Regions from separate parts of the Chryseobacterium sp. 14P4.3.2 genome, predicted to be linked through region 3. Evidence: riboswitches for the same ligand, from Rfam matches in the RefSeq annotation. Region 3 holds a riboswitch; each other region holds the start of a gene.

Region 1 (8,070 bases), on a different contig from region 3:
TGTAATTAGAAGGTCCTGAATTGCTGATCATTGGATTTGTCACTCCTGTAGAAGTTACCGTAACGTTGGAAATATGCATTATATTGGAATCTGTAGATGCAGAAATGCAATAATTCAGAGAGGTGTAAAAAATTACTGAAGTTGAAATATCCCCCGAAGCAACATCTATAATCTGCACTTCATAAGCTGTACAAGGCTGAAGGTCTGTAAATGTATACCCATTTGTATTAAATACTGATATACTGCTCCATAGATTAGGACCAACTGGCCTAAACCTCACTGCAAAGCTTGTAGATCCTGCAATCGGATCCCACATTACCGTTGCTGAAGTAGTAGAAATGTTAGAAACAACAACATTTATAGGAATTGTAAATGCTTTTTTAGTAACCGATGTTGCTGTAGAATTTTTAGATTGATACAATGAAAAAGCTCCCAATAATAGGAAGGAGCAAAAAAGTAGTTTTTTGGTCATAGTTATTAGTTTTAAAATCAGAATGAAAATTAATATAAAATTCAATAACTGTGTCATATTTTAACCACAAATTATTATATTTTTAAAAATGTAGAACTTACAGGCATTACGGCAATATAATTATCTGTCGAAAAGTATTTAATTTATATATTTGAAGGATCAAAAAATTTTCATGATGACTTTCATAAACAAAGCATTTTATCTGTCCGCTTTTAGTATTTTTTCTCTAGCCTTCGTTAAAGGTCAGAATAAAGTTCCTTTCGGCGTTGTAAAAGCTGAAGAAGGATACGCCAACGTAAGGGTGCATAAAGACAATTACAGAAAAATTGTAGATAAAATACGTATGCGCAAAGGGGATGTGTTTGTTTATGTAAAACCTGCTCCAGGAGAAACCGAATGGATCTGGATCAAATATCCTGAAAAACAGGATGATGACAAGCCATTTGTACGTTATGAAACGTTGGATAAAGAAGGAATGGTAAATAAGGAACGTATTGCTTATATTGATCAGCTTCCGGCTTATACTCCCTCTAAATCTAAAAACGGAAGATCCCTTATCTTCACGGACAATTCTGATCCGAAAATCCCTACCGCTCAAAGAAGTAAAGTAGTCATTGATGTTTATCCTTCCAATGCTGGTTACCGTAAAAAGGAAAAAGATGCAGATGGGAAACTCCTTACCATAGATAAAGTAAAGCCATGGGGAATTGGGAATGATCTCCCTGAAGGAATGACGGAGATAAAGTCTATCAGAGTACAGCAACCCGGAAGAGGCTCTGTTTTTGTAAGAGAAGCTATCAAAAATATGTTCCAGCCCACAATGGATTTTGATAATGTAGGAGTAACTTCTCTTGACACTGACAATATTTTCCTTTATATGATCAATGGTACAGGAGAAAACAGATATACAACCCTTTGGACCATTAAGAAGGGAAGAGTAATCAGTCAGATTATTTATCATAATCCGGAATAAATTCATTATTTTTGCACCCGAAAAAGTGTAATACTTATTCATCATAGAAACTGGTTTTGCCTAACCGCAAATTAAAAGGGAACCGTGTGAAAATCACGGACTGTCGCGCAACTGTAAGTAACTGTAATCTTTATCAAAGATCCACTGTGCGGGGCATGGGAAGGAGATAAAAGATGTTACAAGTCAGGAGACCTGCCTATTTCTTAAACAAAAAACTTTCGCGATATGAAGTTTTATTGATCTGATGGATTGTTTCGGGAATTTCCAAGGTTCCTGTCATTATTCTGTTGTTTTGATACGATTTCATTTCGCTTTAATTAATAATGAAATATGACGACAGAAGAAAGAATTGAAACATCCGAAACCAGAATCTTTAAAGCGGTTTTCCCAAACACAACCAATCATTATGATACCCTTTTCGGAGGTACTGCCATGCAGTTGATGGATGAAGTAGCTTTTATCACAGCAACACGTTTTGCAAGAAAAAGAGTGGTAACGGTAAGCAGTGACAAGATCGATTTTAAGAAACCTATCCCGGCAGGAACTATTGTAGAGCTGATCGGAAGAGTTTCCTATGTTGGAAAAACGAGTATGAAGGTAAATGTTGAGATCTACACAGAACAGATGTATTCTTATGAAAGAGAAAAAGCAATCGTTGGTGATTTTACATTTGTAGCAATTGACGAATTCAAAAAACCAATTCAGATTCTATAATTCATAAAAAAGTTTCGGGCGGCCAAAGGCCGCCGAAACTTTTTTACCTTACAATATCATCACCAAAAAATTCAGTGAATTCGTTTGTTTTTTTACTTAATTTAGCCAGCCCAGGAAAAAAAATAAAAAAATGTTTTTCTGCTACTAAAAACGAAAAACCTTATTCAATGAAAAAACTTATCTTAATCATCGCCCTTATCCTTTCTGTTTCCATAGCAGCACAAAAAAATGTCAAAATTGAACTTCCGGAAAGTTACGAATTGGGAAATATTATTTTAGCACTTACAGAATATGGCCAAACAGATCCTTATGATGTTCAGAAGATTCCTCCGTATTATGATGAGATCATGACTTATTTTAAGCCCGTAAAAGATCACCCGTTGTTACAAAAAGTAAATTACTCGCGAAGTGACTGGAAGAAATTTCTGGGTTTCCGAACTGATTTTTATGCTTTTTCATTTGACGAAAAAGGAATACTCAAAAGAGACTATCCTTTCAATTCATTTGGACCAAAAGAAGTAGATGAAAATATTGAATTAATAAATGATTTTGTAAAAAAGTCGAATTACAGGGCTTTTTTTAAAGACCATCAACAGTTTTACAATACCTTAATCAACAATTATAAAGAGTATTATTACATCAATGATACCTATGCTTTTTTGGACAAAATTGTCGGCAAAGTAACCGCTGAAAATACCAAAAACTATGTCATAGCAATCTCTCCTTTAGTAGGTGGACAAAATTGTCATAGAGATATCAATAGTTCATTAACCGTTGATTTTCCTGATATCGGAGAAGATCTTATCCGTGGAAATTTAAAAAATAACATTGCACGAAGAATTCTTGATAATCATACTGTATTTTCAGAAATTGATCATGGCTATGTTAACCCTATCTCAGATCAATATTCAAAGGAAATAACAGCGGCCTTCAACTTGAACAATTGGGATAAAAAATCAGGATATCCTGGTATAAGCTCATTCAATGAATATATGACATGGGCTGTTTACGACTTATTTATCAGAGAAAAATTCCCGAAAGAAAAAACTGACAGTCTCTCTATGATCTATCATAAAGTCAATATCCGACGTGGGTTTATTGCTCAGAATTTATTTTCTGAGAAAGTGATAGAGCTTTATAAAAAAAATAAGAGTCTGGAAAAATTATATACTCCATTGTTACAGTGGACAAAGAAAATAGGACCAAAAATCTCCCAGCCATCTGTATTAGATGCCAACAACAGCGACTTTGAAAAAGCGGATCTAAACAATATGGTTTTACGATTCACAGAGCCTATGAAAAAAACATCTACCCTCCAGTTGAGATTATTCGAATACATAGATAAAAAACAAACCAGCAATACGATTATTGTCGTTAAAAATCCGGTTTGGTCTAAAGATGGGAAAGAAGTAAAGTTTAAACTTGATACTTCTTATAAGAATTTCGAACTGAGATTTTATGTATACAACAGTATGTCCGGATTTTATTCCCAAAAAGGGATTTTATTAAATCCTGACAATTTCTTATTACTGACTCAATAAAAATTCCACAGATCATCTGTAAAAAGACACTGCTCAGCCAATGAACAGTGTCTTTTCCTTTTTTAAATTATTTCAATACCTTTTCAGTTTCCAGATTTTGGTTCAGCAATAATTCAAAAGCCTCTCCCATTTCATCTGATGCTCTGGTGATCGCATTTTCAAGCATATTTCTGATCTGCTTTTCTGTAACACCCGCTTCTGTCCAGCTTTTTCCTGAAGTATATGAATTTAAGATAAATGGCATAATTCTGTCGATAGCACATGCAAAAATGGCATCGGGAGTTTTTTCCTCTTCAAACTCAAGCCATAGATTAAAGAAGTCTGTACGCAAAGGCTCATCCAGAATTCCGAAGATATTTTGTGCGGAAATCTTTTCTCTATCAAACTTACCCACCATCCCTGCTTCATCAAAAAGGAACGTATCACCTGCTTCAATCTCCACAAGATCATGAATAGAAAGCATTCTTATCACTCTCAGCAGATCAATGTCTTCACGGTTTTTTGCATATGGATAAAGGATCTGTGCCAAAATAACAATCTGCCAGGAGTGTTCCGCCGTATTCTCTCTGCGGGAGTCATCTGCATTATAATTTCTTCTCTGTACATTCTTCAAAGCATCCACTGCCAGGATAAAATCGATCTCTTTCTGTATCTTCATCTTACTTTTCTTTATTATATTCATCTGAAGGATATACCTTCGTTTTGGTAATCCATTTATTTTTTACTTTTTCACTGGTGGTAACTTTTATTTGGCCTTCTTCTGTCATATCTTCTTCTCTTTCCAATACTTTATCTAATCCTTTATTGGGAATCACCGCAAATTCTGTGACAAAAATCCTGCAGCAGCCTGATTTCCCTGTAGCAATTAGCCGTTTGCGTTTAGCATCCGTTTCAAACAGGCCCAGATAACCAGATCCAAGTTCAGTAAGTTCTTTACTCTTTACAAAACCCATTTTGGTAATGTTGAATACGTATACATCATAAGAAGCTCCGCTATAGTTACCCATGCTCCCATTTCTTACTGCTATATCTTCGGTACCGTCAAAATTAAAATCTTCCATAATTACCGGACTTTGATCAGTGCTTAGCTGAATCATTTTTCCAGGAACCGCTTTTTGATCAGGATTTAAATCGAAAATGAGATCATCGGAAACAAACGTCTGAATTTTGCTGTTTTTGTTATCGAAGAGTTCTACAGTTCCTCTGTCTTTACACCGATCATCAACACAATTCTCCATATGGATAATCGCATTATAATTCTTTGATACATTTTTTACTTCAAATTGATATTGACCGAAACATAAGGGCCCCAATAGAAGAAAAGCAGATAAATTTCTGTAATGATTCAAAATTTTCATGATAATAGTTACTGTGAATTAAGGTGTTTAAAAAAAATCTTAACAAAAATACGAATCATAACACCGATCTCAAAATCTCTTTTCATTCCAATGTATAATACAGTTTCACACCATACTATTTTTTGAAACCGTTACCTGCTATCCATTATTACTTTTCATTCCATCGTTATTAATACTGCTACCCTGTTGTGAGTGACTGTTGCTTTTGGAATCAATAAAACAAATAACAGACCGCAAAAATTAACAGTGATTAGACTATATAGGCTTACTAAAACCTAAGATAAAATTTAAAATTCTCATAAAAATTCTCATTTAGTGACATTTAAGAAAAACTCAATTGAAAATTATAACACTGTTTTTCAAATGGTTAAATATATTATTTTCAAAATTTCACTACTTTGTATTGCATAATACCATTTTATTTATATATCTTTGTAATGTAAAATTAGAATAGGCTCAACTAGCTAGGAGCATTTTTCTGAAAATATAACTAATTAACAAAACTTATTAAAGATGAATACTGAAAATACCAAAGCGCAAATGCGAAAAGGAATTCTGGAATTCTGTATTCTAAGTCTCATCAATAATCGCGAAATGTATGTTTCTGATCTTATTGACGAGCTGAAAAAAGGAAAACTGGATGTAGTGGAAGGGACCCTCTACCCTCTTCTTACAAGACTTAAAAACGGGGAGTTTCTCTCTTACAGATGGGAAGAGTCTACTGGGGGACCACCCAGAAAATATTATCAGATTACAGAAAAAGGAAAACTTTTCCTGGATGAACTTCAGAATACATGGAATGAACTGACAGCCTCAGTGAACCAAATCACCCAACAAAATTAAAAAACAAAGCTATGAACAAGACACTCTCAATAGGACTCGCAGGTTTTTCTTTTACCATAGAAGAACACGCATATATAAAGCTTAGCGATTACCTTAATGCTCTGAGAAGCTCACTGGATGCTTCGGAAGCGGATGAGGTAATGCATGACATAGAAATAAGAATGGTGGAGATCTTCAGAGATTCACTGGGAAAACGTGAAGTGATCAATGATACCGATGTAGAAAAGGTAATTGCTCAGATCGGAAGCCCGGAAAAAATAGAAGAACAGGAAGAGGCTTATTTTTCTGAAAAAACAACACATAAAAACAATACCACAGGAAGCAATTATACAGACAAAAAGCAATTATTCCGTGATCCTGAAAAACAAAAGATTGCAGGGGTATGCGCAGGTTTAGCTCAGTATGTAGGAATGGATATTACTGCCATGAGAGCTATCTGGCTAGGAGTTTTTGTCTTAGGAATTTTTACAGCGGCTATTTCTTCTTCATTAATAGGACTGCTTTATATCATCCTTTGGATTGTACTTCCAAAAGCTGAAACAGCAGCAGATTTCCTGAAAATGCAGGGAAAGCCTATGAACTTCGACAATCTTAAAAATGAGTCCAACAAACTGGTTCAGTTTGCTAATGAATCTACTCAGAGAGTCGGAGAAATCTACAACGAAAACAAGCCTTATATCAATAATGCAGGAAGCGGGATCTGGAATGTATTAAAATATATTGTAGGGGTACTACTGGTACTGATGGCAGTAGGAAGTATCATCGGAATTTTCGTCATCTTCGGATTGTTTGGAACTGGTGCTGATTTCCCTGGAGCTAACAAAATAGAATTCTATATGGGGGAAAACGGACTTGATAAAGTTTTAGTAGCTATAATGATTCTAGGAAGTTTAATTCCGGCTATTATCTTCAGTTTATTAAGTATCAAAATCTTTTCTCCAAAAACAAAACTAAGAAATATCGGCTGGGTATTAGGAGGAATCTTCCTTTTATTACTTGGGCTGGGAGCTTATTTTGGAGTAAGTATGGCCAAGAAAAATATGATCTACCAAGGTAATAAAGAAGATACTGAAAACATCGCAATCAATACAACATCAGATACGCTTTATGTAGACATCAAGCAGGTGAATATTCCTCAGAATTTCAAAGCTTATGATGATGACATCTACTCTGATAAGAAAACTGTATTTGAAGAAGATTATATCTCTGTAGATGTAACAAGAAAGCCAGATATCAAAACACCTTATCTGATTATCAAAAAAGAGGGAGAGGGATACAATGTGCCGGTGCAGGTAACAGTTCCTGTAGAAATAATAGGAAATAGGGTAATGCTTCCCAACTTCATTAAATATCCTTATGAACAAAGATTCAGAAATTACAGAGTGGATTACGAACTTGTAGTTCCTCAGAGAACAATAGTAATTCCTGTGAAGAAAGATCATATCAGCTTTGATGGAGATCTGAATGGAGACGGTATTAATGACAATGATCAGGACGAATCTGAGAACCACAACGGTATCAGAATTGAAAAAAATAAGATCACGGTGAACGGTTCAAGCATTGAATATAATTCTGATGATAAAGACAGCATCATCATCAATGGTAAAAAAGTTCCAAATAACCAGGCAAAGAAAGTAATTGATTCTGTAGCGTCCAACATCAAGAAAATAAACAAAGATGTGGACATCAAAATCAAAGACGGGAAAAACGAAATTTCCATACAAACTAAATAATTAACTTCAGAGAGTGGTAGAAGGTGTGAATGGATGGCAACCGTTTGAAATTCACACCCTTCTTCTCTCAGAAAAGTGAAAAAAAAACAATATTTAGTTCTCCATGTAAAAAAAAAGTTTTAATTTCGTAAAGCTAAATTATAATAACCAATTAACAAAAAACACAGCCTTATCATGATACAATTTGCAATGGAATTCGTAATGAAAATCGTAGATTTAATTAACGGTTTGTTTTAAGAGCGATAATATTTCAATATATTTGTAAAGTATAACCAAAATATGGTTATACTTTTTTGTTTTTAATCCAAGAATCTATGAAAAAGCTTATAGGCAAACTGATGTTAAAATTATTAGGCTGGAAAGTCGTTCTACAGGGCGATGTAAACAACCTGGACAGGTGCATCCTTGTGGTGGCACCCCATACCCACAACATGGA
Region 2 (8,070 bases), on a different contig from region 3:
GGAATAGCCTAATGCTCATTTAAAAATAAATTCCCCTTCATTGGTTTTAGCCGAAACCTATAAAACCAATCATATTTATATCTTATTTTTTTGCCCAAATTTAACAGATTCTCTACCTTTATAGACTGGTTTGAATTCAGGTAAAATTATGGAAAACATTATCGAAATATTAAAGTCTGGCGGAACTATTCTTTACCCTACAGATACCATCTGGGGAATTGGCTGTGATGCTACTAATATAGAGGCGGTCAATAAAATTTTTGACATTAAGAAACGTGAAAAAAATAAATCTATGATCATCCTTGTAGAGTCAGAAAAAAGACTCCAGGATCTTGTGGATGTTCCGGAAATGGCTTGGGAAATCATTGATCTTAGTGAAAAACCTGTGACTATAGTTTATGAAAACCCTAGAGGCTTACCTAAAGAACTTCTTGCGGAAGACGGGAGTATCGGTATTCGCCTTGTAAAGAATGATTTTTGCAAGAAACTGATTTCAAAACTGAATAAGCCATTGGTTTCTACTTCTGCCAACTTCAGTGGTGAGAAAAGCCCTTTGAAATTTTCTGATATTTCTGAAGAGATGATCAGTCTTGTGGATTATGCCGTGGAAGAAGATAGAGAAAAAGTATCTGAATATTCAGGTTCTTCGGTGATCAAAATATGGAGTGACAACAGGATAAAAGTTCTTAGAGAGTAAAAACCTTTACTGATCAGTTTATTTTTTAGAGTCTTGGCGGTAAGCATCGGCAGGATTTCTTTTTTTTAATTCTATCTTTGCAAACTCAACTCATAAAATATAGGCTATGAATCATCAAGAATTTGCTAAGCTATGGGTAGATGCCTGGAACTCTCATGATTTAGAGGATATCCTATCCCATTATTCTGAAGATATTGAGATTACAACTCCAATGATAGTCTTGGCTACCGGAGGTAAAGAAAGCTCTTTAAAAGGCAAAAAAGCAGTTCGTGAATACTGGAGAACGGCATTGGAAAAATTCCCGGATCTCCATTTCGATTTGATCCGTTCAACAGCGGGAGTGGATTCTGTAGCATTATTTTATAAGTCGATTATGGACAAGCATGCCGTAGAGGTCATGCTTTTTAATGAAGAAGGAAAAATTAGTAAAATGTATGCTCATTATGATTAATGAGATCCATTGGTAGAAATTGACACTATTATTAACGATGAAAATTAATCTTAACCAAAATAAGAATTTAAAACTTTTTAAAATTATTTCTGAAGCGGCAGAAAGAAACAACCAGTCTGTCTATATTGTGGGTGGATATGTTCGTGACCTTCTGATGAAAAGAAAGGCTTCTACGGATATAGACTTTGTAACGGAACAAAGCGGTATTGAGCTTGCCCAGAATGTTGCTCAGGATATTGATCCAAAATTAAAGGTTTCTGTTTTTAAAACCTACGGAACTGCGATGATCAAGTACAAAGAACTTGAACTGGAGTTTGTGGGTGCAAGAAAAGAAAGCTATACAGAAGACAGCAGAAAACCTGAAGTAGAAGGTGGAAGTCTGGAGGATGACCAAAAGAGAAGAGATTTTACCATCAACGCGATGGCTATTTCTTTAAATAAGGATAATTTTGGTGAACTTATCGATCCATTCAATGGGATTGACGACCTTGAAAAGGGAATTTTACGAACGCCTTTAGAGCCAGCTCAAACCTACTCTGATGATCCGTTAAGGATGATGAGAGCAGTACGTTTTGCTTCTACTTTAAATTTTACGGTAGAAGAGAATTCTTTGCGGGCAATACAACAGGAAGCTGAGAGAATCAAGATTGTTTCTATGGAAAGAATCATGGTGGAATTCAATAAAATCATGTTATCAGAAAAGCCTTCCGTAGGATTAAGCCTAATGGAGCAAACAGGCCTGCTAAAACTTATCATTCCTGAACTTATTGAACTGAAGGGTGTGGAAGAGGTGGAAGGTCAGACTCACAAAGATAATTTTTACCATACACTTGAGGTTGTGGATAATATTTCTGTGAATACGGACAACCTTTGGCTGCGCTGGTCGGCGTTGCTTCACGATATAGGAAAAGCTCCTACGAAAAAGTTTGTGGAAGGTACAGGCTGGACTTTTCATGGGCATGAATTTTTGGGTTCGAAAATGGTTAAAGCTTTGTTTCAGAGGCTGAAACTGCCTTTGGGAAGTGATATGAAGTATGTTCAGAAAATGGTAAAGCTTTCATCACGTCCTATCGCTTTGATTACAGACGATGCTTCAGATGCTGCATTAAGAAGGCTTTTATTTGATGCCGGTGAAAATCTTGAAGATCTTTTTACTTTATGTAAGGCTGATATCACCACTAAAAATTCTAAAAAGCAGGATAAATTCAAAAGAAATTTTGAGTATGTAGCGGTAAAAATAAAAGAGGTAGAAGAAAAGGATCAGGTAAGAAACTTCCAACCGCCTATTACCGGTGAGGAAATCATGGAAATGTTTAACCTTAAACCAGGCCGTGAGATTGGAATTTTAAAAGAAAAGGTAAAAGAAGCTATTCTTGAAGGCGAGATTCCCAATGAAAAGGAAGAGGCTACCAAGTTTGTAATTGCTGAGGCTGAAAAGTTGGGATTAACACTATAATCTTATTGACAAATAAATAAAGAGCCCGGCGGGATGTTCCATCCCGCCGGGCTCTTTTGTATCTACTATTAAAACAAACCCGGGCGGTTTCTGAGAAACCGCCCGGACAAAAAACACAAATGATGAAAAAAAATAAAAAATTATATTTTCATATGCTGTATTTTATTATGGTCTATTATGGATTTACATAGGTTCCATTAGCTCCCAAACCTCCTGTTATAAAAGATCTGATTTTACCTCCTGTACTTGCAGAATATACTGTCATTTCACTATTTCCTTCGAATTTCTTAACATCTGAAGCGAAAATTCTTCCGTCTACAACTGTAAATCCATATAGAACATAATAAGATGGTCCGTTATCTGCAACAGTAAGTAATGGATTAGCAGGAACTACTGGAGCAGCTATACTTGTTGTATAAATTTTGTTTCCTGAACTAAAGTAAAACTTACCATTATCAATCTGAAGATTCGTTCCGTTTGGAATTCCCGTTAATGTAACAACTGGTGTCAAAGTTCCTGTACTTGAAATTTTATAAATATAAGAATTGGCAGTAGTACCTGAAATTGTGTACACATCAGAGTTATAGGAAACTGTTCTACCAATCTGACCATTTGGAATAGTAATCTCAGTCTTATTATCAGTAGCTGTATTAATATAAGTAATCTTATTTCCATACCCTGATGAAGCATTCTGTACAAAAACATTTCCACCTGCTTCTACAATTTTATCTGCAACTTCAGTAAAGTCGATTTTCTTTACAAATGACAGGTCAGAAATTTTATACTTCGTTACACTGTTAACATTGGTAGAGAAATTGGTATTAGCTACATAGATAAATCCATTCGCGAAGGTAATACCTCTTGGATTGTTGATCTGATCTGTGATTGTACCCAATTTCTTAAAAGTATAACGATCCACCACTACAATTTTATTAGAATTGTTCATCACAAGGTAAGCTTTATTTTCGTTAAGACCTATTGCCTGAAGAACATCTCCCAATATTTCATTGTTATTATTATAAGCATAGATATTATCTTGTTGCAGGCTTAAATCTCTTGTAAGAAACGTTACATTAGCACCGTTACTTTTAAAGTTTCCTTCGTTAGAAATAAAATACCCATCCTGATACGTGATTGGCGAAATTTCATAACTTTCATTGTCACTGCTACAAGAAATGTTAAACAATAGTACAAATGCAAATAGCACTGTTAAAATTCTGGTTATTCTCATAATATATTAATTTTAATTTTTAAAAATTTATTGCCGCGTAAACGCTGTAGTTCCTTTTAGGCAAAGGGTAGAAAGAAACTGTTTTATAATAGGTATTTGTTACATTATTGACTTTAACTCCTAAGGTATATCTTTTGGAAACCGTCGCCGAAATACCGGTATTTAAAATAAAATAAGGATCAATTGCTGTTTTCCTGTCTTCATCACCTGTTATATAAGTAATCCCATTGAATAGTCCCTGTGCAAAGAATTTAAGGAAGCTATACTCATAATCTACATTTGCTGTTGCTCTGTGCATTGGAACGTACGGTCGCTGTTTATGGGTTTCCTTATCAATCGATCTCGTGTAATAATACCCGGCATTCAGCCCAATCTTATGATTCCCCAATTGTTTATTAAAAGACAATTGAGATTCCAATCCATATGATTCGGATTTATTAACGTTGAAAGCCTGCCAATACCCAAGAGCTGTAGGCAGCCATACAATAAGATCGGTCACTCCCATGTAATAAGGGGAAACGGTAAGTTTAAAATTCTTCACTTTAAACTCGTGGTTCATATCTACCTGAACAGAGGTTTCCGGTCTCAGATCCTTATTCCCGCCCGGCTCATAATAGATATCATTAAATGACGGATATCTGAAATTCTTGGATAAATTAAGCCCTACATTATACCATTTTGAAGTATCCCATTTTCCGGAGAAAGAATACAGAACCGGAGAATTGATATCTTCCACAAAATCTTTTTTAAACCCACTTTCAAAACGCAGGTCCTTTGTTGCGAAATATCTTAACAATGCGGAAACTGAACCTACATTTCTGCTTACATCCCCTATTCCACTTTTATAACCTTCTCCTTTATTGACCTGAAATTCTCCTATAAGATTAATATTCCACTTTGAATTCAGAAAATAATTGAAATCATTTTTCAAAATATAGTTTTTTCCTGTACCACCACTGGATTTAGGCAGATCCAAAGCTCCAAAATACTGAAAATTTTCTTCTGTATAAGCAGTTTTGAAAGAGTTGCTGAATTTTGTTTTATTCCAGTCCCATGAGATAAGGCTTCTTACACTCTGGCTTTTATATTTCGTTTTCGTTTCTGTTTCTTCATAGATAGGATAATGCTGTGAAGAGTCAAAAAACTGGCTTTGCCACGAAACTTTATGCTCATCAGTTATTTTATAGGAAGCTCCTGCATTAAATGTAGTATTGTAGTAATTTCCGTTCCTGTTGATATAATTAAGGTCGCTTACCTTATAATCATTTTCACTTACTGAGTAATTTCCCGAAGCTTTAAAGCTGAACCTGTCATTGCTGTAAGATCCTTTAACAAAGTTATTAAACGTATTAAAAGAAGCCACCTCTGAAAATAGTCCCCCATGAAATCCCTTATTAAAATCAAGAGTATTGTTCATATGAATACTTCCTCCGATAGCCCCACTTCCGTATACCACACTTCCACCACCGGCTTTTATTCCGATCTGATCATACCCGAACAGCGGCATATTGTTGATATCTCCTTGTCCCAGAAAGTTGGAATTGATATTAATTCCGTTCCATACAAAGGCGGTCTGCTGTGCGGTGGTTCCTCTGAAAGAAGGTGAAGAAACAGCCCCACGTCCATTTTCTTTAATATAAACCTGAGATTGAAACCTGAGCAGTTCTGAAAGGTTAGTAGAATTTTTCTCTGTATCTTCGGCTGTAATGGTTTTCACCGGATGAAAGAGTTTTACCCTGTTCATCTGGTTGTCGAAGATGTAAATAGTATCAATGGCTTTCTCTTGTCCGAAAAGAAAACAGCCATAAGATGAAAAAAGCAGTGCTAAAGATCTTTTTATATCCATATTATTTTACTTTTCCTCCGAAAGCAATATGTTTTTTGGTTATAACTCTGGCAGGTCTCCTGACTTTCGCATTCTGCACCTTCCCGTTGTATACAGTGGCTGCTTGCAGAAATTTTTAGTTGCGATTTACAGTTGCGGGGACAGTCCGGGGCTTTCACCCGATTCCCTTTTCATTCCAATATACTGGAAACCAAAATTTTTGCAAAGATAACTTTTTATATCTATTAGCCAAAAAACCAATCTGCAAACCACGGCTTCTTTTCCCATAGATTCTTCTTTAAAATAAACAAAAGTAAAATGACTGTTCTCAATATCAAAAACAGCCATTCGAAACATCATCTCTACTAATGATTTGATGAACAACACTCCTAAAGCGTAAATTAACCTTTATAAGTAAAATAAAAAACTGCCCTCAAATGAAGGCAGTTCTATATGATCGAATCATTTTGTTCAATTATTTACCAATAACCTCTGTGATTGGATTTCCAACATTTCCGCTTGGAAACTGAATTTTAAGTAACGAAGAAACAGTAGGAGCAATATCGGTCATATAATAAGCCTTATTACTTTCTCCCTGCTTAACTCCCCATCCCATAAAGATTAATGGAATATGTGAATCATAAGAATTCCATACACTGTGTGTAGTTCCTGTTTTAGAGTATGGAGGAAGCATAGAGTCATGAGAAATCAATTGAATATCACCACTTCTCTGTCTGTTGATTCCGTTGATAATTCTTTGTTTGATAGGTTCCGGAATACTTGCTTCCTGAACTTTATCTACAGAAACGGCATATAAAACAGTAGGGTCTTTTTCAAGCTCCTTAACGGCGAAGTTTCTTACGTCATCTAATTCAAGCTTACTGTCAGCCAATACTTTTCTGTCGAAATAGATCTGATAATTATCGATAGCATTGATTAATTTATCAGCTCCGAATTTCTCTTTCAGTTTTTGGTTAAGATCTTTCTGAGCTCCTTCTCCAAAGAAACCTGTCGGGATCTTATGTTCTTTCAGGAATCCTACAGAGTGTGCTCCACCATGGTCAGCAGAAAGGAAAACAGTATACTCTCCTTTTCCAACTTTTGAATCCAGATAATTAAAGAATTCTGCCAGATCCTGATCTAATCTGATATAAACATCTTCCACTTCAATAGAGTTAGGCCCGAATTTGTGTCCGGCATAATCTGTAGAAGCAAGGTTAATTGCCAAGAAGTCTGTAATATTGTCACCACCCAGTTTTTCACCTTCTACAGAAGCTTCTGCCAGCTTCAGTGTCAGCGTATTTCCGAAAGGAGTATAGCGGATATTATCTTTTTTATCCTGATAATCTTTAGCCAGATTGCTGTAAGGGAATGTAGGGGTCTTTGCACTTCCCAGTAATCCTTCCCATGGAGAATTGTCAGGCGCACTTTCTGTATACTGATTGATCGGGAGTAAGGTATTCCAGCCATTTGCTACCAGTTTTTCCGGTAGGTTCTGTGTATTGAATGATTTTACCCATTGAGGAAGATCATTCATATACCATGTACTTGTAATAAAATTCCCTGTACTGTCATCAAACCAGAAAGCTCCGTTTGGCGTATGTCCTGCCGGAAGTATAGAGGCACGGTCTTTCAGAGAAACACCAATTACCTTTCCCTGGAAGTTGGTTGCCAGTCTCAGCTCATCCGTTACTGTGGTAGACCAAAGGTTTTTGGGAGAGTGGCTGCCAATTTTTGTATTGGTGGTTCCTACAGGCTGAACGCTTTCATCTGCCGTACAGTATACACCTTTACCTGTTTCTTTATCTGTCCAGTCATTTCCTGCAATACCATGAATTGCCGGTACAGAACCTGTATAGATACAGGTATGCCCCAAAGCTGTAATAGTAGGAACATATGGAATATGTACATTATTTAAAGAATATCCTGTATTCAACAGTCTTTTGAAACCGTCATTTCCGAATTTGCCATAAAAACGGTATAAATAATCCCAACGCATCTGATCTACGACCAGACCCACCACTAATTTCGGTCTTTCCAGCTGGGTATTTTTATTCTTCTGTGCATTGATTGTAACTACGGACAAAAAAGTAACTGCCGCAATTGAAATTTTCCTAAGCATCCAAGTAAATTTTTATTGAAGACAAATTTAAGGGTTTTGAAAGTCTTGGAGTGTGAAATTTTATTTAATTTTGATATTTATCCAATTCATCAACTCAACCAACCATGATTTTAGGAGTATACTGGTATTTTAAGTTTCCTGAAGATTTATACCATTTCAAGTTTTTTAATTTTTTTGAGGGATATGGAGGTCATATCGATAATGAAGCAAATCTGGCAGCCAGAGTACAGGTTGATCATATTAACAATTTTATCCAAAAGCTGGAAGATCTGAAAAAACAGTTCAAAG
Region 3 (8,070 bases):
TAAACCTTGTACAAAGAATTTGTCACTTGCAGGATTCGGATATAATGACAATTTAGAAGCTTTTGTATTTTCAGCTGTAGAAAGAGATGGTGATGCACTATTATAAGCAATGATTTGATTAGGAAGCAGACTCACTGTAAAAGTATTTTCTAAGGTTCCCTGCAAATCATAAGTGTAAATTTTTCCCGGTGCAACATATCCCTTAGGGTCAGCAACATAAATTTTATTATTAACAATATTAAACCCATAGGCCGTACCATAACTATTTATAGGAATAGGTGCACTTGCAATTGCATTTGTTGAAAAAGAAGGAGCCGCAATAGATGTTTTATAAATTGACGCATCTTTCATATAATAAATATTCGTACCGTCTGTATCCATATAAGCTGGTTTTGTCCCTGCAGGAAGTGCTGTGCTGGAAACGATACTTTGGCTTGTTGTATTGTAAACCGTAAAAGTTCCAAAAGAATTAGGAGTATAAGGATTTCCGGAACTCATGATGTAAAGAAGGTTGTTTTTTTCAAAAATACTGTGTGGAAAATCTCCTACATTTACTTCTGAGATAACCGAATTGGTAGAAGTATTGATAACATCCATATACTGATTGATTCCAAAACCTCCCTTTAATAAAACATAAAGCTTATCGTCTTTACTGTAAATTTTTTCAGGTCCCGACCCTACAGCAATATTTGCTTCATGAGAATACGTGTTGAGATTGTAAACCGCTACATAATTATTGACAGAACCTGTTCCTCCCCAGTTGGTTACATAGAATTTATCTCCGCTAAAAGCAATGTATCTTGGATTGTCCAGGTTGTTTGAAATCGTGGTAATCAAAGAAAAGTCAGATTTGTTGATGACCTTTATTTGGTTGGAAATGTTTAAAACCACAAAAATTTTGTCACCAAAAATTTTAATGTCTTGTGCGGTATCGCCCAGTGTTGCATTATTGTTATTGATTTTAAAATAGTTGTTGGTCACAACCGATTGATTGGAGATCAGCGATATTTCAGCATTATTGCTTCCGGCACCGCCTTCGTTGAGTACCAGGACCCCTTCAGTTTGCGCATTTGCAAAAGAGAGTACAAACGCAAGAATAAGAAAATAGATTTTCTTCATGATATAATTAAATTAAAGTTTTATTCCCGAAACCTCACCACAGGACAAAACATTCATGAAAAAATCTGTTTAGATTTTTCTTTCACAAACTTTTATTCCCGAAAGTTGAAATTAATTTAAGGCAGGTCTCCTGGCTTACATCTTATAGCCGCCTTCCCGGATTTTTATCCAGTGGTATTAAAGGCTATAAGTAGATTAGTTTACAGTTGCGGGAACAGCTCAGGATTCGAATATTTATTCTCACCTGATTCCCTATTAATGAACAATGTTCAACCTTAAAAACGCTGCAAATATATCATATAAATTAATAGGTGTTTTTTTGTGAATTGTACCTGATTTCAAGTCTTTTATGGAATTTAATAAATTATTCAAAAAGATATTTTATCAAATTGATAAGTAATCTACCTTTATTGTTGGTTTTTCAGAATTAAAATTAGGAGCTTTATAGTTTATATTGAATTCATTTTACAATTTCGGTCGTTAAAATGGAATCCCGTGACGAAAAAAGACCTTCTCAAAAATTGAGAAAGTCTCGTGTTTTGACACCACTGCACTTAAAAAAAGTTACCAGTCGTGGCCGGGAAAATATTTTTTTTCCTATTTCTTTACTATCTTATGAATGGTTGAATTGGCAGAAGTTTTTATCTCAACAAAATAAACTCCTGAACTCAAAGACCGGATATTAATCTTTGTTGCTTGGGAAGTTAATACTTTCTGCCCTGTAGCAGAATAGATATTCACTTCCTTCACATTCTCAGGACTATCAATTTGAATGAAGTCACTTGCCGGATTAGGATAGATACCGAATTTTTTCTTATTGACGCTGGAAACACCCAATGTAGAAAATGATTCTGCCGGAGTAATTGGTCTTCTTTGTCCGAAACTTAAACCTAGCCAGTCATTGTTATTCAGCTGAATTTGAGATAAATTGGTTTTTGCCTGCCAGCTTGAAAGGTCATTTCCTTTATATAATTTCCAGCTGTTTGGTGCGGAAGGGTTTCCGGTGAAGTTATTCAGTGAAAGACTGGAAACCTGATTACTGGTAGATGTAAAACTGAAATAAGAAGTCTGTGACTGAATTAACTGTAAAGCCTGCTCCGCAGTTATTGTTCCGTTATATTGAATTCCGAATACAAAAGAGTCAGCATTTCCGTTTGTGCTATCTGTCCCAAAGTCAATTACTACCAGACTTTTATTACTTCCGGTTCCTATCCAGTTGGTAATCTGAGAAGAACTGTACCACTTTGAACTGTAGGCAGGGACAGGAGCGGAAGGCTTGGAAGGCGGATCAAAACCATAGGAGATTCCATACCATTTTCCGTCAATCAAAAGGTCATTATTTACTCCGTTATTGAATGATAAATTTTCTGAGGTTAATCCTGACCAGGTAGACCAATAATCATCAAGACTTGGTGTATGATGATTGTAGTTTAAACTGTAAAGAAACCCGGAAGGAATTTCAACCTCTATCTTAGGCTCTACATTAGCAATAGCATTGATAAGGTCTTCCATTGTTAAGTCATTAGAATCAAAACGATATCCCCATGCATAAGACGTAGGAGTATTGTTATCATTAAAATCAGCAATGAAATAAGCTTTTTTGGAACCGGTTCCTATCCAGAATTTAATGTCACTTTCTGTAAATTGGGCCGACATGGACTGCATGATAAGCAGTAAGAAAAAAAAATAGATTTTTCTCATGATATAATTAAATTAAAGTTTTATTCCCGAAACTTACCTTCAGCAGAAAAATAATTTCTTGTCTGAAGATGATACTTTAAGGCAGGTCTCCTGGCTTACATCTTATTAGCCGCCTTCCCGGACTTCTTATCCAGTGGCATTATGTGCTATAAGTTGAATAGTTTACAGTTGCGGGTACAGCTCAGGATTCGAATATTTATTCTCACCTGATTCCCTATTAATGAACAGTGTTCAACCCTAAAAGTCCGCAAATATATCATATAAATATTTAGGCTGTGTTTTGTGAATTATCTTTGCTTTAACAGGTTTTTTCATGGTAAATAAGTTTTCTAAAAGCTTGTTTTTATTAAATTAACAATCCATTATATGAGTTCGTTGGATTTTTAGAATTAAAATCAAAATTTTTATTGTTTATACTGAATTCATTTTGAAGGATCTATTGTTAAACTACAATTATCATTAGATTCAAGATCAGTTTATAATCAATTTATACTTTCGCAGCCATACAATAGAATATGAAAAAATTACTATTATCTGCTTTGATGCTTACAGCGCTGGCATCATGTAAGGATGATGATTCTGTAAACAATCAGGATATTAATTATTCCAAGCTTCCTCAGGAATTTCCTTTTTCTAAATTAGCTACAATCAGTGGAGTAGACGTCATCAACGGAGGATTTGGCTCCGGAGCTGCTGCTCACCCCACCAGAAAAGGCGAGTTTTACGTCATTACAGACCGTGGCCCGAATACGGACTACCTTATTGGTAAAAAATTTCTGACACCTGGCTTTACACCTACCATTATGCATTTTAAAATTAATGCCGAAGGTAACGTAGAGGTAATCAAATATATTAAGCTTAAAAATCCATCCGGACAGCTTATTACAGGACTGCCGAACCCTGTAGGAATGGGCAGTACGGGTGAAGTGGCTTACGATGCCTCCGGAAATGTTTTAGGAACAGATAAATACGGATTGGATAGTGAAAGTATTGTAGCTGCAGTAGATGGTACATTCTGGGTGTCAGACGAATATGGCCCTCATATTGTACATTATAGTGCTGATGGAGTAGAGCTGGAAAGGATAAGCCCGATCGGAGTGAACACCGGAACAAGGAAATTACCTGCCGTTTTAGCCAAAAGAAGAGCAAACAGAGGGATGGAAGGACTATGCATCACTCCCGATGGTAAAACTTTGGTAGGTACTATACAGTCTATGATGTTTGTGCCAAGTAAAACGCTGGCAACCAATACAACTTTAACGAGGATTGTGACTTTTGATATTGCCACAGGACAGACCAAACAGTTTTTATATAAACAGGATGGTGGAGCTTCCGACTCAGTTTGTGATATCACAGCATTGAGCAATACAGAGTTTTTAGTCATCGAAAGAGACGGTAATTTTGGATCTCAGGGAGGGATTAAAAAAGTGTATAGAATTAATTTAGCAAACGCTAGTGATGTCAACGGAGCTGATATTTCAGCTGTAGACGGAATGAAAGTGAATGGTAAAGCCCTGGAGCAATGTTCATGGGATGAAATAACTAACGCAGGAATAAAAGCTGTTTCCAAATCATTAGCTGTAAATCTGGTTACCAAACTGGGGTATGAGCATGATAAATTTGAAGGAATTGTTTATTTAGGAAACAATAAGCTGGCTGTTTTTAATGATGATGATTTCGGAGTAGTGGATGATGGAAATGGAAATCCCAAAGCGAAAATTCTGCCTAAAACAGGAAAGGTGGACAAAGGAACAATGTATGTAGTCGATATTCAATAATTAGATTTTTTTAAAGAAAACGGCGGAATCGAAGATTCCGCCGTTTTTATTTGTATGATTCTAAGGTATTTAATCTTTCAATAGGAACGGGCTTTAGCCCGTTTAATACATAAAAGAAATAATGCCATTGGCTTTAGCCAAAACATAGCCTCTCAATATTAATTAAATCCCTCAATAATCTTAGAGAAATCTTCTAATTTTAAAGCTGCTCCTCCGATAAGACCACCGTCAATATCAGGTTGAGAGAAAATTTCCTTTGCATTGTCCGGCTTTACAGAACCACCATAAAGGATAGAAACCTCATCAGCAACTTCCTGTCCATATTTGGAAGCAATAATATTTCTGATGTGAGCATGGATTTCCTGAGCCTGTGCAGGAGTTGCAGTTTCTCCTGTTCCGATAGCCCATACAGGTTCGTAAGCGATTACTACCTTTTTGATTTCATCAGCAGAAAGGGTGAAAAGAGCAACTTCAGTTTGGTTTTTTACTACTTCAAGATGCTGCCCCGCTTTTCTCTGATCAAGAGTTTCTCCGTTACAGTAGATAGGAGTAAGGCCTTTATCCAATGCTAATTTGATTTTTTTGTTGCAGTGGGAATCAGTTTCTCCGTGGTATTGTCTTCTTTCAGAGTGACCGATCAATGATCCGGTTGCATCGATAGATTCAAGCATATCAGCAGAAATTTCACCCGTATAAGCACCACTTTCATGCTCGCTCATATCCTGAGAAAATACTCCGATTTCATCCTTTTCAAAGATGTCTTTAGCCATCATTAAATATAAAGATGGTGGAGCAATCCAAACCTCACAGTTTGTTGCATTGTTGTTTTTATAACTTAGTAATTGGATCATCAATTGTTGAGCATCAATTACATTCTTGTTCATTTTCCAGTTACCTGCAACTATCTTTCTTCTCATAATTATTTTTATTTAATCTTCTTTTATTTTCGTATCAGTAAAAATATAGGTATTGTCTTTGCTACCCATCAGTTCAATAGAGTGAAACTTAACGTCACCATTATTCAATACTTCATAGTTATAAATATCTGTAACCTTATCTACATTGTGAAGTTCATAATATTTACCGTCTTTGGTCCACCAGCTGCCATTTTCAGTTTGCTGAGATACAGAGCCGTCTTCATTAATGGCAACAAACATTAATATGCTTTTACCTTTCTCCAGTCTGCATGATACCCAGTATTTTGAAATCCCTTCAACCTGCTGGTTGACTTCTGATCCTTTATAGCATCCCATTATTTTGGGATCATATTCTTTCTTTTGAGCTGTTAGCCCTGCTGTTATAGCCAACAGAGATAAAACAAATAATTTCTTCATGGTTTTTTTACGTTAGATTGATATTTATGATAATCCCCACAAGTTTTTCAGCAGAACATAAAATGTATGTTCCTCATCCGTCACTTTATGGTCAGCTTTGATTAATGATTTGGCAAACTTTGCAAATTTTATACGCTCGTTTTCTGTAGAATCATCGTGGAAGCATCTCCCATGAAATTCAAAGTGGTCTTTCCATTCTTCAGGTTGTAAGAGAGCAAGTGTTTCAAGTTCATTATCAAGGTTCATTCGGAATGGAAATTCATCCGCCAGATATTGCTGTACAAGCATTCCTTCTTCAGGAGCAAACTCTCCGTCTACAGAAGAAAGAATCATTAGTAAGTGGTAGCCGGCGATAGATTTATTTGATTTTTGCATGAGCTGTTTTATGTTTAAGATTAGTGTTTAAAGTTGATAGTTGAGTATCCTGTACCTGCTTTGATCTTTCCTCAATTATCAATTATTAATTTTCATTTATAATTATTCAACGTAGTCTTTTGCAGGCTGTTTGTCTATAATTTTCCCTTTTTCAAGGATGAGTACAAATGGATTGCTTCTTGCAATGGTTTTGATGGCAGTGCCATCCATCATTGCATTTTTAATTGTTTTAAAAGTATTCGGATCAGTAGAAATACCATAGATAAGAGCTCCTTTCTGAGCATTAACTTTAGCTTCCACTTTTTTCAGAAGATCAGCAGACACCTCTTTTGGATGATATGAGAATACCAAAACTGCTTTTGGAGCATTGATGATCTCCTCTGTAATCTCCATCCCTGAAGCATCTTCAATTTTGAATTTTACGATCTCAGATTTATATCCTTCCTTGATCAGGACAGATTCATTTTTCCCCTCTTCAATCTTCCATGGAGTCCCTTCTTTCCAGTATTTTGTTTCCTTAATATAGTCGTCCTGGTTTACTTTCACAACTTCTCCTGTTTTCTGATTTTTTAAAGAATAAAAAGTCTTGTATTCAGAAGGATTTTTGTTTATTTTTTCTTTTTCTCCTTTAATATCCGTCCCTATTTTATAATCACGGAAATCAATAAGCGGTTCATGCATAATTCCCTGAGCCATAATGTAGATCATAACCAATGAAAAAGCTCCTAAAATATAATATTTGAACTTATTCGAAGACTCTTTTCTGGTAGCTCCATACTCATCTCTTACCACAAATTCTTTTTTATACAGAACAAACAAAATAATAAGTCCCACCAAAAGAACAACGTCCTTAATGAAACTCTGCCAAGGCGTAAACTTTATAGCATCACCAAAGCATCCACAGTCTGTTACCACATTGAAGTAAGCAGAATAGAAGGTAAGGAACCCAAAGAACACACAAAGGGCTATCATTAATGATAAGGTAAATTTAAGCTTTATTTTCAGCAGAAGCATAAATCCCAGGAAAAGCTCCAGTACAACCACTATAATTGAAAACAGCAGTGCAAATTTTTCAAAAAACGGCATATTGAAAACAGGAGGTGCGAAATATTCTTCCATTTTGAAAGAAAATCCTACCAGATCCACAGCTTTTACAAAGCCGGAAAGGATAAAAATAACAGCAATAATAAAGCGTAATAAACCTTTGATCATGTTAAATAGTTTTGGGTTGGAATTGATTATCTTTTTCAGAGAACTTAATCAGACAGAAAACAGCATAGTTCAGCATGTCAAAATAATTGGCATCAAGACCTTCGGAAACAATAGTTTGCCCCTGATTGTCTTCAATCTGCTTCGTTCTTAATACTTTTTGATAAATAAGATCAGTGATCGAAGAAATTCTCATATCTCTCCATGCTTCACCGTAGTCATGATTTTTTCTTTCCATTAAAGCCTTAGCTTCATGGGCATACTTGTCATAAAGACTTAATATTTCTTCTTTATTTTCATTAAAATCATTGGAAAGCCCCTTTTCAAGCTGGATAAGCCCAATGATAGAATAGTTGACAATTGCGATAAATTCATCTTCCTCACTCTCATCTACCATCTTTTTATCGGTCATCTGAAGCGTACGGATTCTATTGACTTTAATGTAAATCTGATCCGTAATGGAACTTGGTCTTAAAACCCTCCAGGCTGCACCGTAATCCTGTAACTTTTTACCGAAAAGATCACGACACTCACTGATAACTTTCTCGAATTGT
Region 4 (8,070 bases), on a different contig from region 3:
ATTATCTAAGGTTTTTTAAAGTGCATATTCTACTGAAGCTTCTTTGGCTGCGGCCACCATTGCTATTAAGGCTTTTTCTGTTTCTTCCCAGTGTCTTGTTTTCAATCCGCAGTCCGGATTTACCCAAAGCTGATTGGCAGGAATTACATTCTGAGCTTTTCTCAGGAGTTCAATCATTTCTTCTTTGGAAGGAATTCTTGGTGAATGGATATCATAAACTCCGGGTCCAATTTCGTTTGGATACTTAAAGTCTGCAAAAGCATTTAAAAGTTCCATCTGAGAACGGGAACATTCTATGGTAATCACATCAGCATCCATATCTGCAATATTTTCAATAATATCATTGAACTCAGAATAGCACATATGGGTATGAATCTGGGTAGCATCTTCTACTCCACTTGCCGAAATTCTGAAGGCTTGTACCGCCCATTTAAGATAATTTTGCCAATCTGTTTTCCTTAAAGGAAGCCCTTCCCGGATTGCAGGTTCATCAATCTGAATAATTCTTATTCCTGCTTTTTCAAGATCCACTACTTCATCACGGATCGCCAGAGCAATCTGTTTGCAAGTCTCAGAGCGAGGCTGATCATCACGTACAAAAGACCATTGCAGAATCGTAACCGGACCTGTCAACATTCCTTTTACCCATTTCTCAGTCTGCAACTGTGCATACTGAGACCAATATACAGTCATCGGATCTGGTCTTGAAACGTCACCAAAGATCACTGGCGGTTTTACACAACGGCTTCCGTAGCTCTGTACCCAGCCGTTTTTAGTGAATGTAAATCCTTCAAGCTGTTCTCCAAAATATTCCACCATATCGTTTCGCTCAAATTCTCCATGTACCAGTACATCTATTCCTATTTCTTCCTGCCAGCGGATGGTTCTTTGGGTTTCTTCTTTCAGTAAAGTATCATATTGTTCAGCTGTAAGTTCTCCTTTTTTAAATTTAGCTCTCCAGCTTCTTACTTCTGTGGTCTGGGGAAATGAGCCGATGGTTGTTGTCGGAAATAAAGGAAGCTGTAATGCCTTCTGCTGTTCTTCTTTACGGATTTTGAATATATTTTTTCTTTGAGCATCTTCTTCAGTCACCGCATTAGTTCTCTGTTTAACCTCATTATTATGAATAAGAGAAGATGTTTTTCTGTTTTCAATGGCTTTTTTGTTTTCTTCAAACTCAGCAAGGATATTTTCATTTTCTGTTCCGGATGCAATTTCCTTCAGACTTACTACTTCTTTCACCTTTTGTTTTGAAAAAGCCAGCCAGTTTTTAATTTCGGGATTAAGATTCGTTTCAAAATCCAAGTCACATGGTGAATGAAGTAATGAGCATGATGGTGCTATAAAAACTCTTTCGGAACCAAGCTTTTCAACAGCTTTCCTGATGAAAGACAACGATTTTTCATAGTCATTTTTCCAGATATTTCTTCCGTCAACAAGTCCTAATGACAGGTTTAAACTTTCCGGAATTACGTTGAGAATATCTTCCAGCTGCTCAGGATTTCTTACAAGATCTGTGTGTAATACATTTACAGGAAGTGAGACGGCAAGAGACAAATTATTCTTCAATCCTTCGAAATAAGTAGCCACAATAAATTTCAGTTTCGGGAAACGTTTTCTTATTTCAGAATAAATATATTGATAGGTTTCTTTTGCCTTATCCGTTAAGTCCAAAGCCAGAAAAGGTTCATCAAACTGAATCCATTCAACACCCTGCTCCTGAAGTTTGGTTAAAATCTCTGTATAAACCGAAAGGAGATTTCCTGCCAGATCCAGCTTATCAAATCCTTCTTCTTTTTCTTTTCCTAAAAGAAGGTAAGAAACAAGTCCTATAATGACTGGCTTTGCACTTATTCCTGCCTGCTTTGCTCCTGCAAATTCATTGAAAATCTTATCTGAGCTCAGCTTAAACTGCTGGTTTTTGTAAAATTCAGGTACGATATAATGATAATTGGTATCAAACCATTTGGTCATCTCCATCGCGGTGATATCCAATCCGTCTTTCTGATATCCTCTTGCCATTGCAAAGTAAAGGTCCAGTTCAGAATTGTTTTTTTTAAGCACCACTTCATGATAACGTCTCGGAATTGCCCCTACAACAAGGCTCATATCCAATACCTGATCATAGTATGAAAAATCATTACAAGGAATTAAATCTATTCCTGCGTCTTTCTGGATATTCCAGTTTTGGGTACAGATATTCCTTCCTGTAGTAAGAAGTTCTTCTAAAAGGATCTTACCTGACCAATATTGCTCGCAGGCTTTTTTGAGTTCTCTTTTACCACCAATACGCGGGTAGCCCAGAATGTGTGTTTGCATTTTTTAAACTTTTTAATTAGACTTAATGTAAAGCTCTCTGAAATGCTTCGCAACACTTTAACGGATAAATAAGATTTTGGAAAACAATGACATACAGAATAACACACCTCCTCTTTCATAAGAAAATGCATAGTCCGATATATCATCTGTATGACCCAAAAGCTTCAGACCGCGAAAGCATTGTCAATTCAGTAAAGGCAGGTCTCCTGACTTGTAACAGTTTCCGTCATCCTTCCCGCTTTTGGCAGTGGATATGCAAGGACAGAAACTTTTGATATGTTACTTACAGTTGCGCGACAGCTCGTGATTTCCACACGATTCCCTATTAATCTACCTTAAGTAAAACCTTTCCTGTTTGATGAAGTATCTATAAAGAACTGATTTTTACCAGTAACAACCGTCACCGGTAAAGTTTTTAATTTTGTGTAAAATTAGCAATACAGAATAAAACAACAATAAACAATGAATAATTAAGCAAATTAAACTTTTAAAACAATTTATAAAAGCATAAAATTCCTTATCTTTAACTGTTTTTATAATTTAAAAGAATAATATTCTGTGGAAGAACTTGATGATAAAGATGTACAGTTACTCAGACTGCTTCAAAAAAACGCAAAACTGACAGTTAAAGAACTGGCCAAAGAAGTTAACCTGTCTACTTCTCCTGTTTTTGAAAGAGTAAAAAGGCTCGAACAGGAAGGATATGTTAAAAGATATGCCGCAGTTCTGGATGCTGAAAAGCTCAATCGGGGGTTTACAGTTTTTTGCCAGATCAAATTAAAAATCCATGACAGGTCTGTGGGTTATGATTTTGTAAAAGAAATTCTGGAGATTGAGGAAGTGGCTGAATGCTACAACATTTCCGGAGACTTTGATTTCCTACTGAAAGTTCAGGTCCGTGATATGAAACATTACCAGGATTTTGTATTTAATAAACTGGGATCTGTAGATTCTATTGGAAGTACCCACAGCACTTTTGTAATGGCTGAAGTTAAGAACAACCATGGAATAACAATTTAATTGAAAATTTTAAGAATGGAGAATTAAAAATTAATCATGACATCAATTTTACACCTTTTACTTGCTTGACGGTACAATTTTTCACTTTTTATTTTCAATTCTCAACTCTTAATCTTTTCATTTTTAACTCACTATGTCTAGTTTCCTTTGAACTCCGGGCTGCGCTTCTCTATGAACGCTCCGATACCTTCGTTGTGATCTTCTGTAGTGAATAATTCTCCGAATAAGGCGGCTTCCTGTTGTAATCCATCTTTGATATGCAGTTCAAAACCTGTATTTAAAGACTGTTTTGCTTTGGCTACAGCCACCGGACCTCTGGAAGCAATTGTTTCTGCAAGTTTCTGAGCTTCATTCAAAAGGTCTTCCGGAGCAAAAACATGATTCACAAATCCAAATTCTTTACAGGTGTCTGCAGAATAAAATTCTCCGGAGAAAACCATTTCTCTAGCCTTATATAATCCGATGGCCCTGGGTAAGCGCTGGGTTCCGCCAAAGCATGGCAATAATCCTAGAGTTACTTCAGGCAGTCCGAATTTAGCTTTTCCGCTAGCCAGAATAATGTCACAGGACAATGCTAATTCACATCCTCCTCCTAATGCAAATCCATTTACAGCAGCAATTACTGCAAATGGCAAGGTTTCAACAGCATTAAAAGCATTCTGAGCAGCTATTGAGAAATCTTCAGCTTCTTTTGGGCTCATTCCCTGCATTGCTTTGATATCCGCTCCTGCCACAAATGCTTTGTCACCTGATCCGGTAATGATCAGCGCCCGTATATTTTTATCTGTTTTTATTTCATCGGCAAATGATTTCAATTCTTTTAAAACGTTTTCATTCAAGGCATTTAATGCCTGTGGTCTGTTAATGGTCAAAGTCCCGATATGACCGTCCTGCTGATATAATAATGTTTCGAAATTCACTTTTTTAATTTTTTAATTGATCATTGAACAGTTGAAAATTGAAAGTTATAAAGAAGTCGAGATGACATTCCATTTTTAATTTTTAATTTTCAATTCTCCACTATTAAAGCTCTGCGTTCAGAAACTGAATAATACTGGAAAAATCTGTTTTTCCTTTTCCGGCTTCGCTCCACATTCTGTATAAATTCAGGGCTGTATTGCCGAGAGGTGTTGCTGTTTTTGATTCTAATCCTGCTTCAGCAGCCAATCCAAGGTCTTTTGCCATAAGGTCTACCGCAAAGCCTCCGGAATAATTTCTGGAAGCAGGTGCATTTTCCATTACTCCCGGATAAGGATTATACACCTCCAAAGACCAGTTTTTCCCTGAACTTTTTTGCATAATTTCACTTAATATCTGAGGATTAAGACCATGTCTCACTCCGAGATTAATCGCCTCGGATGTACCAATCATATGAATCGCCAGCAGCATATTATTACAGATCTTCGCAACCTGTCCAGCCCCGGATTCCCCGGCATGGAATATGTTCTGTCCCATACATTTAAGTATTGGCCTTGCTTTTTCGTAATCCTCCTGTTTACCACCTACGATAAAGGTTAACGTACCTGCCTGAGCTCCGGCTGTTCCACCTGAAACGGGAGCATCAATCATTCTACAGCCTTTTGAAACGGCAAGTTCTGCCACAGAACGGGCAGTTACCGCATCAATGGTACTACTGTCAATCAGTAATGTATTAGGTTTCAGATTATTTATAAATTCTTCAGAATACAATTCTGCAACGTGCTTTCCGGAAGGCAGCATAGATATCACCACATCTGCTTCTCCGCCAGCGGCCAAAGCAGATCCAGCAATTTTTCCTCCAGCTGCCTGCAGGGTTTCTAATGCCGTTTCCGAAAGATCAAAACCAATAACGTTATGACCGTTTTTCATCAGGTTTACCGCCATCGGCCCACCCATGTTTCCTAATCCTATGAATGCTATATTTGACATTTTTTAATTAAAAATTGAGAGTTAAAAATTGAAAATCACTAATTTATAATCACTAATTGAATATTTTAAATGATTACCACATTATAAAGAATGAAATACACTTTTTTAATTATTTAGAAAATTCGATGTAAATTGAGTTAATGAAAGAAAATGTCGTTTAAAAAAAATCTTATGTCTTTGCTTTGCAAATTATCAAAGTATATCAACATTTGTCTTCTGAAAAAAGAGAGTTTGTTTTATCTAAACAACTTTTGCGTTCAGGGACTGCTGTTGGTGCTTTGATACGTGAAGCAGAACACGCACAGAGTACCAGAGATTTTCTCCATAAAATGAGTATTTCCCTCAAAGAAGCTAATGAAACTCTATATTGGATACAATTATTAAAAGACAGCAGTATCATTGACATTTCTATTTACAATTCTGTATTTCCACAAGCTGAAGAAATGGTTAAACTTCTTGTATCTATTGTAAAAACGACTAAAATTAAATTGAAAATGTAAAAAATTGAAATTGAGAATTAATTAGAAAAAATTATTTATTTTCAAACATTCATTTCCTGTTCCCAACTACCAATTTTTAATTTTCCATTATTAATTTTTCATTCTCAATTTTCAATTTTCAACTCATAAAAATACGAGTCTATCCATTCTTCAGTGATTTCGTCCAGTGTTGCCGGATGCCATTTCGGAGACCTATCTTTGTCTACTAATAAAGCTCTTACGCCTTCTGCAAAATCCGGGTGTATGCAGCATTGGCATGAAAGATTCAGTTCAGACTGGAAAACTTCTTCCAGACTTAACGTTTTACCTTCTTTCAGCTGCCTGAAAATAATATGAGCAGAGCTTGGAGATCCGGCTTCGAAACTTTCCAGACCATTATTGATCCAGTCGTCTTTATCTTCTTGATTAATTATTATTTTCCTGAATTCTTCCAAAGATTTCAAGCCTTCGAATTGCTGAATAAACGACTGATGTGCTGACGCCTGTGATTCAGGAATGATGATATCTTTTGAAATATTTTCCAGAATATCAGAAACTGTTTTATGATAAGATCCATTCCATTCTGTCTGTAGAAGATCTTTTAGAATTGTTTCTTTTGAAGAAGATTCTATATAGTAATCTGCTAATCCTAAGAATTTGCAGTCGGCACCATCCAGCCTTGCCCCTGTCAACCCAAGATAGAATCCATAGGCGGAAGGCATTTTATTCAAAAACCAGGTTCCGCCTACGTCAGGATATAACCCGATTGTAATTTCCGGCATGGCCAGTTTACTTCTTTCAGTCACAATCCTGTGTGATGCTCCGACCATTAAACCAATTCCCCCACCCATTACAATTCCGTGTCCCCAAACGATGACAGGTTTCGGATAGGTATGAACAGAATAATCCAACTTATATTCTTTTGAGAAAAAATCGAAACAATCCTGAGGAACTTCAGTATCATCAATAGAACGCTGTGCAATAATGGCATCATACAGCTTTCTGACATCTCCTCCCGCACAGAATGCCTTTTCACCTGCACCCTGAAGGAATATACAATTCACCTCATCAGATATTTTCCAATCATCCAAAACAACTTTCAGTTCTTCTATCATTTCTAATGACAGCGAATTGAGCGTTTTCTCAGAATTAAGGGTGATGATTCCGACTTTATTTTTTATTTCTGTTATTATTAAACCCATTTTTTTAATTGATTTTTTTAATTGAAAACTGAGAATGAATATCTGAAGGAGTAATATTTCTGATGAATTATAAAACCATTATCAATTTTTAATTCCCTATTATTAATTTTCCTCATTTTTCAATTCATTAATTATCTTATCTGCAAAGTAGCTCCTTCTTCAAGAATTTTTCTTGAGATGACCAGTTTCATAATTTCATTGGTTCCTTCTACAACCTGATGTACTCTGGCATCACGCATTAATCTTTCTACCGGAAAATCCTGTGTACATCCATAGCCTCCTAAGATCTGAAGGGCTTCATTACAAATATTAAAACTCATATCAGTAGCCAGCCTTTTGGCCATTGCACAATAGGTTGTAGCATTAACGTCTTTGGAATCAAGCTTAAATGCTGCAAGTTGTACCATTTGGCGGGCTGCAACCAGTTCTGTGGCCATATCCGCAATTTTAAACTGAAGCGACTGAAACTGAGCCAAAGACTTCCCGAATTGCTGCCTTTCATGCATATAACGCTGAGCCTGATTAACAGCGCCCTGAGCTGCACCTACAGAGCAGGTTCCTATATTGATACGGCCTCCGTCCAACCCTTTCAGTGCAATTTTAAATCCTTCGCCTAATTTACCTAAAAGATATTTTTCGTCTACCTCAACATCGTCTAAAAATACAAAACGAGTTGGCTGAGTATTCCAGCCCAGTTTTTTTTCTTTTTCTCCAAAGCTGATTCCTTTAGTATCAGAAGGTACAGCAAAAGCACTAATTCCTTTCGTGCCTGATGCTCCTGTACGGGCCATCACAATAAGTATATCGCTTTCTCCGGCTCCAGAAATAAACGCTTTGGTTCCGTTAATAACGTATTGACTTCCGTTTTTTACGGCTGTAGTTTTCAGTCCTGCCGCATCTGAGCCTGAGCCCGGTTCGGTAAGGCAGTAAGAACCCAATAGTTTACCTGATGCCAGATCCGGACACAATTCTTTGCGAATCTCTTCATTCCCAAATTCATCCACCATCCATGAAACCATATTATGTATGGTAATATAGGCTGTGGTTGAAGGACAGGCAGCAGCCAATTCTTCAAATATAATGGCAGCATCCAATCGTGATAGTCCCAATCCTCCGGCTTCCTCACTTGTATAAACTCCGCA

What was found. Region 3 has a riboswitch for cobalamin ahead of AC27VX_RS08265 (T9SS type A sorting domain-containing protein). Riboswitches for the same ligand answer to the same signal wherever they lie in the genome.
Region 1: it holds a riboswitch for cobalamin, as region 3 does, so the genes downstream of both, AC27VX_RS15645 (acyl-CoA thioesterase) here and AC27VX_RS08265 (T9SS type A sorting domain-containing protein) in region 3, are expected to answer to the same signal.
Region 2: it holds a riboswitch for cobalamin, as region 3 does, so the genes downstream of both, AC27VX_RS14970 (TonB-dependent receptor plug domain-containing protein) here and AC27VX_RS08265 (T9SS type A sorting domain-containing protein) in region 3, are expected to answer to the same signal.
Region 4: it holds a riboswitch for cobalamin, as region 3 does, so the genes downstream of both, metE (5-methyltetrahydropteroyltriglutamate--homocysteine S-methyltransferase) here and AC27VX_RS08265 (T9SS type A sorting domain-containing protein) in region 3, are expected to answer to the same signal.

The regions. Positions count from the first base shown of each region.
Region 1 is NZ_JBYOKO010000010.1:154,491-162,560, reverse strand. It holds gene AC27VX_RS15655 (GEVED domain-containing protein) at 1-472, opposite strand, end outside; gene AC27VX_RS15650 (hypothetical protein) at 645-1,445, shown strand; cobalamin riboswitch at 1,480-1,659, shown strand; gene AC27VX_RS15645 (acyl-CoA thioesterase) at 1,776-2,159, shown strand; gene AC27VX_RS15640 (hypothetical protein) at 2,327-3,700, shown strand; gene AC27VX_RS15635 (HD domain-containing protein) at 3,768-4,358, opposite strand; gene AC27VX_RS15630 (XAC2610-related protein) at 4,360-5,058, opposite strand; gene AC27VX_RS15625 (PadR family transcriptional regulator) at 5,572-5,901, shown strand; gene AC27VX_RS15620 (PspC domain-containing protein) at 5,913-7,634, shown strand; gene AC27VX_RS15615 (1-acyl-sn-glycerol-3-phosphate acyltransferase) at 7,949-8,070, shown strand, end outside.
Region 2 is NZ_JBYOKO010000010.1:3,514-11,583, reverse strand. It holds gene AC27VX_RS14990 (L-threonylcarbamoyladenylate synthase) at 149-697, shown strand; gene AC27VX_RS14985 (nuclear transport factor 2 family protein) at 804-1,148, shown strand; gene AC27VX_RS14980 (CCA tRNA nucleotidyltransferase) at 1,186-2,604, shown strand; gene AC27VX_RS14975 (YncE family protein) at 2,780-3,835, opposite strand; gene AC27VX_RS14970 (TonB-dependent receptor plug domain-containing protein) at 3,855-5,681, opposite strand; cobalamin riboswitch at 5,714-5,891, opposite strand; gene pafA (alkaline phosphatase PafA) at 6,136-7,782, opposite strand; gene AC27VX_RS14960 (hypothetical protein) at 7,887-8,070, shown strand, end outside.
Region 3 is NZ_JBYOKO010000004.1:109,467-117,536, reverse strand. It holds gene AC27VX_RS08270 (T9SS type A sorting domain-containing protein) at 1-1,119, opposite strand, end outside; cobalamin riboswitch at 1,223-1,412, opposite strand; gene AC27VX_RS08265 (T9SS type A sorting domain-containing protein) at 1,717-2,820, opposite strand; cobalamin riboswitch at 2,884-3,075, opposite strand; gene AC27VX_RS08260 (esterase-like activity of phytase family protein) at 3,336-4,598, shown strand; gene tpiA (triose-phosphate isomerase) at 4,757-5,515, opposite strand; gene AC27VX_RS08250 (hypothetical protein) at 5,528-5,932, opposite strand; gene AC27VX_RS08245 (tellurite resistance TerB family protein) at 5,957-6,307, opposite strand; gene AC27VX_RS08240 (BT_3928 family protein) at 6,410-7,519, opposite strand; gene AC27VX_RS08235 (DUF1599 domain-containing protein) at 7,521-8,070, opposite strand, start outside.
Region 4 is NZ_JBYOKO010000003.1:40,284-48,353, reverse strand. It holds gene metE (5-methyltetrahydropteroyltriglutamate--homocysteine S-methyltransferase) at 16-2,319, opposite strand; cobalamin riboswitch at 2,499-2,684, opposite strand; gene AC27VX_RS05890 (Lrp/AsnC family transcriptional regulator) at 2,878-3,339, shown strand; gene AC27VX_RS05885 (enoyl-CoA hydratase/isomerase family protein) at 3,477-4,259, opposite strand; gene mmsB (3-hydroxyisobutyrate dehydrogenase) at 4,363-5,247, opposite strand; gene AC27VX_RS05875 (four helix bundle protein) at 5,457-5,747, shown strand; gene AC27VX_RS05870 (enoyl-CoA hydratase/isomerase family protein) at 5,852-6,928, opposite strand; gene AC27VX_RS05865 (acyl-CoA dehydrogenase family protein) at 7,060-8,070, opposite strand, start outside.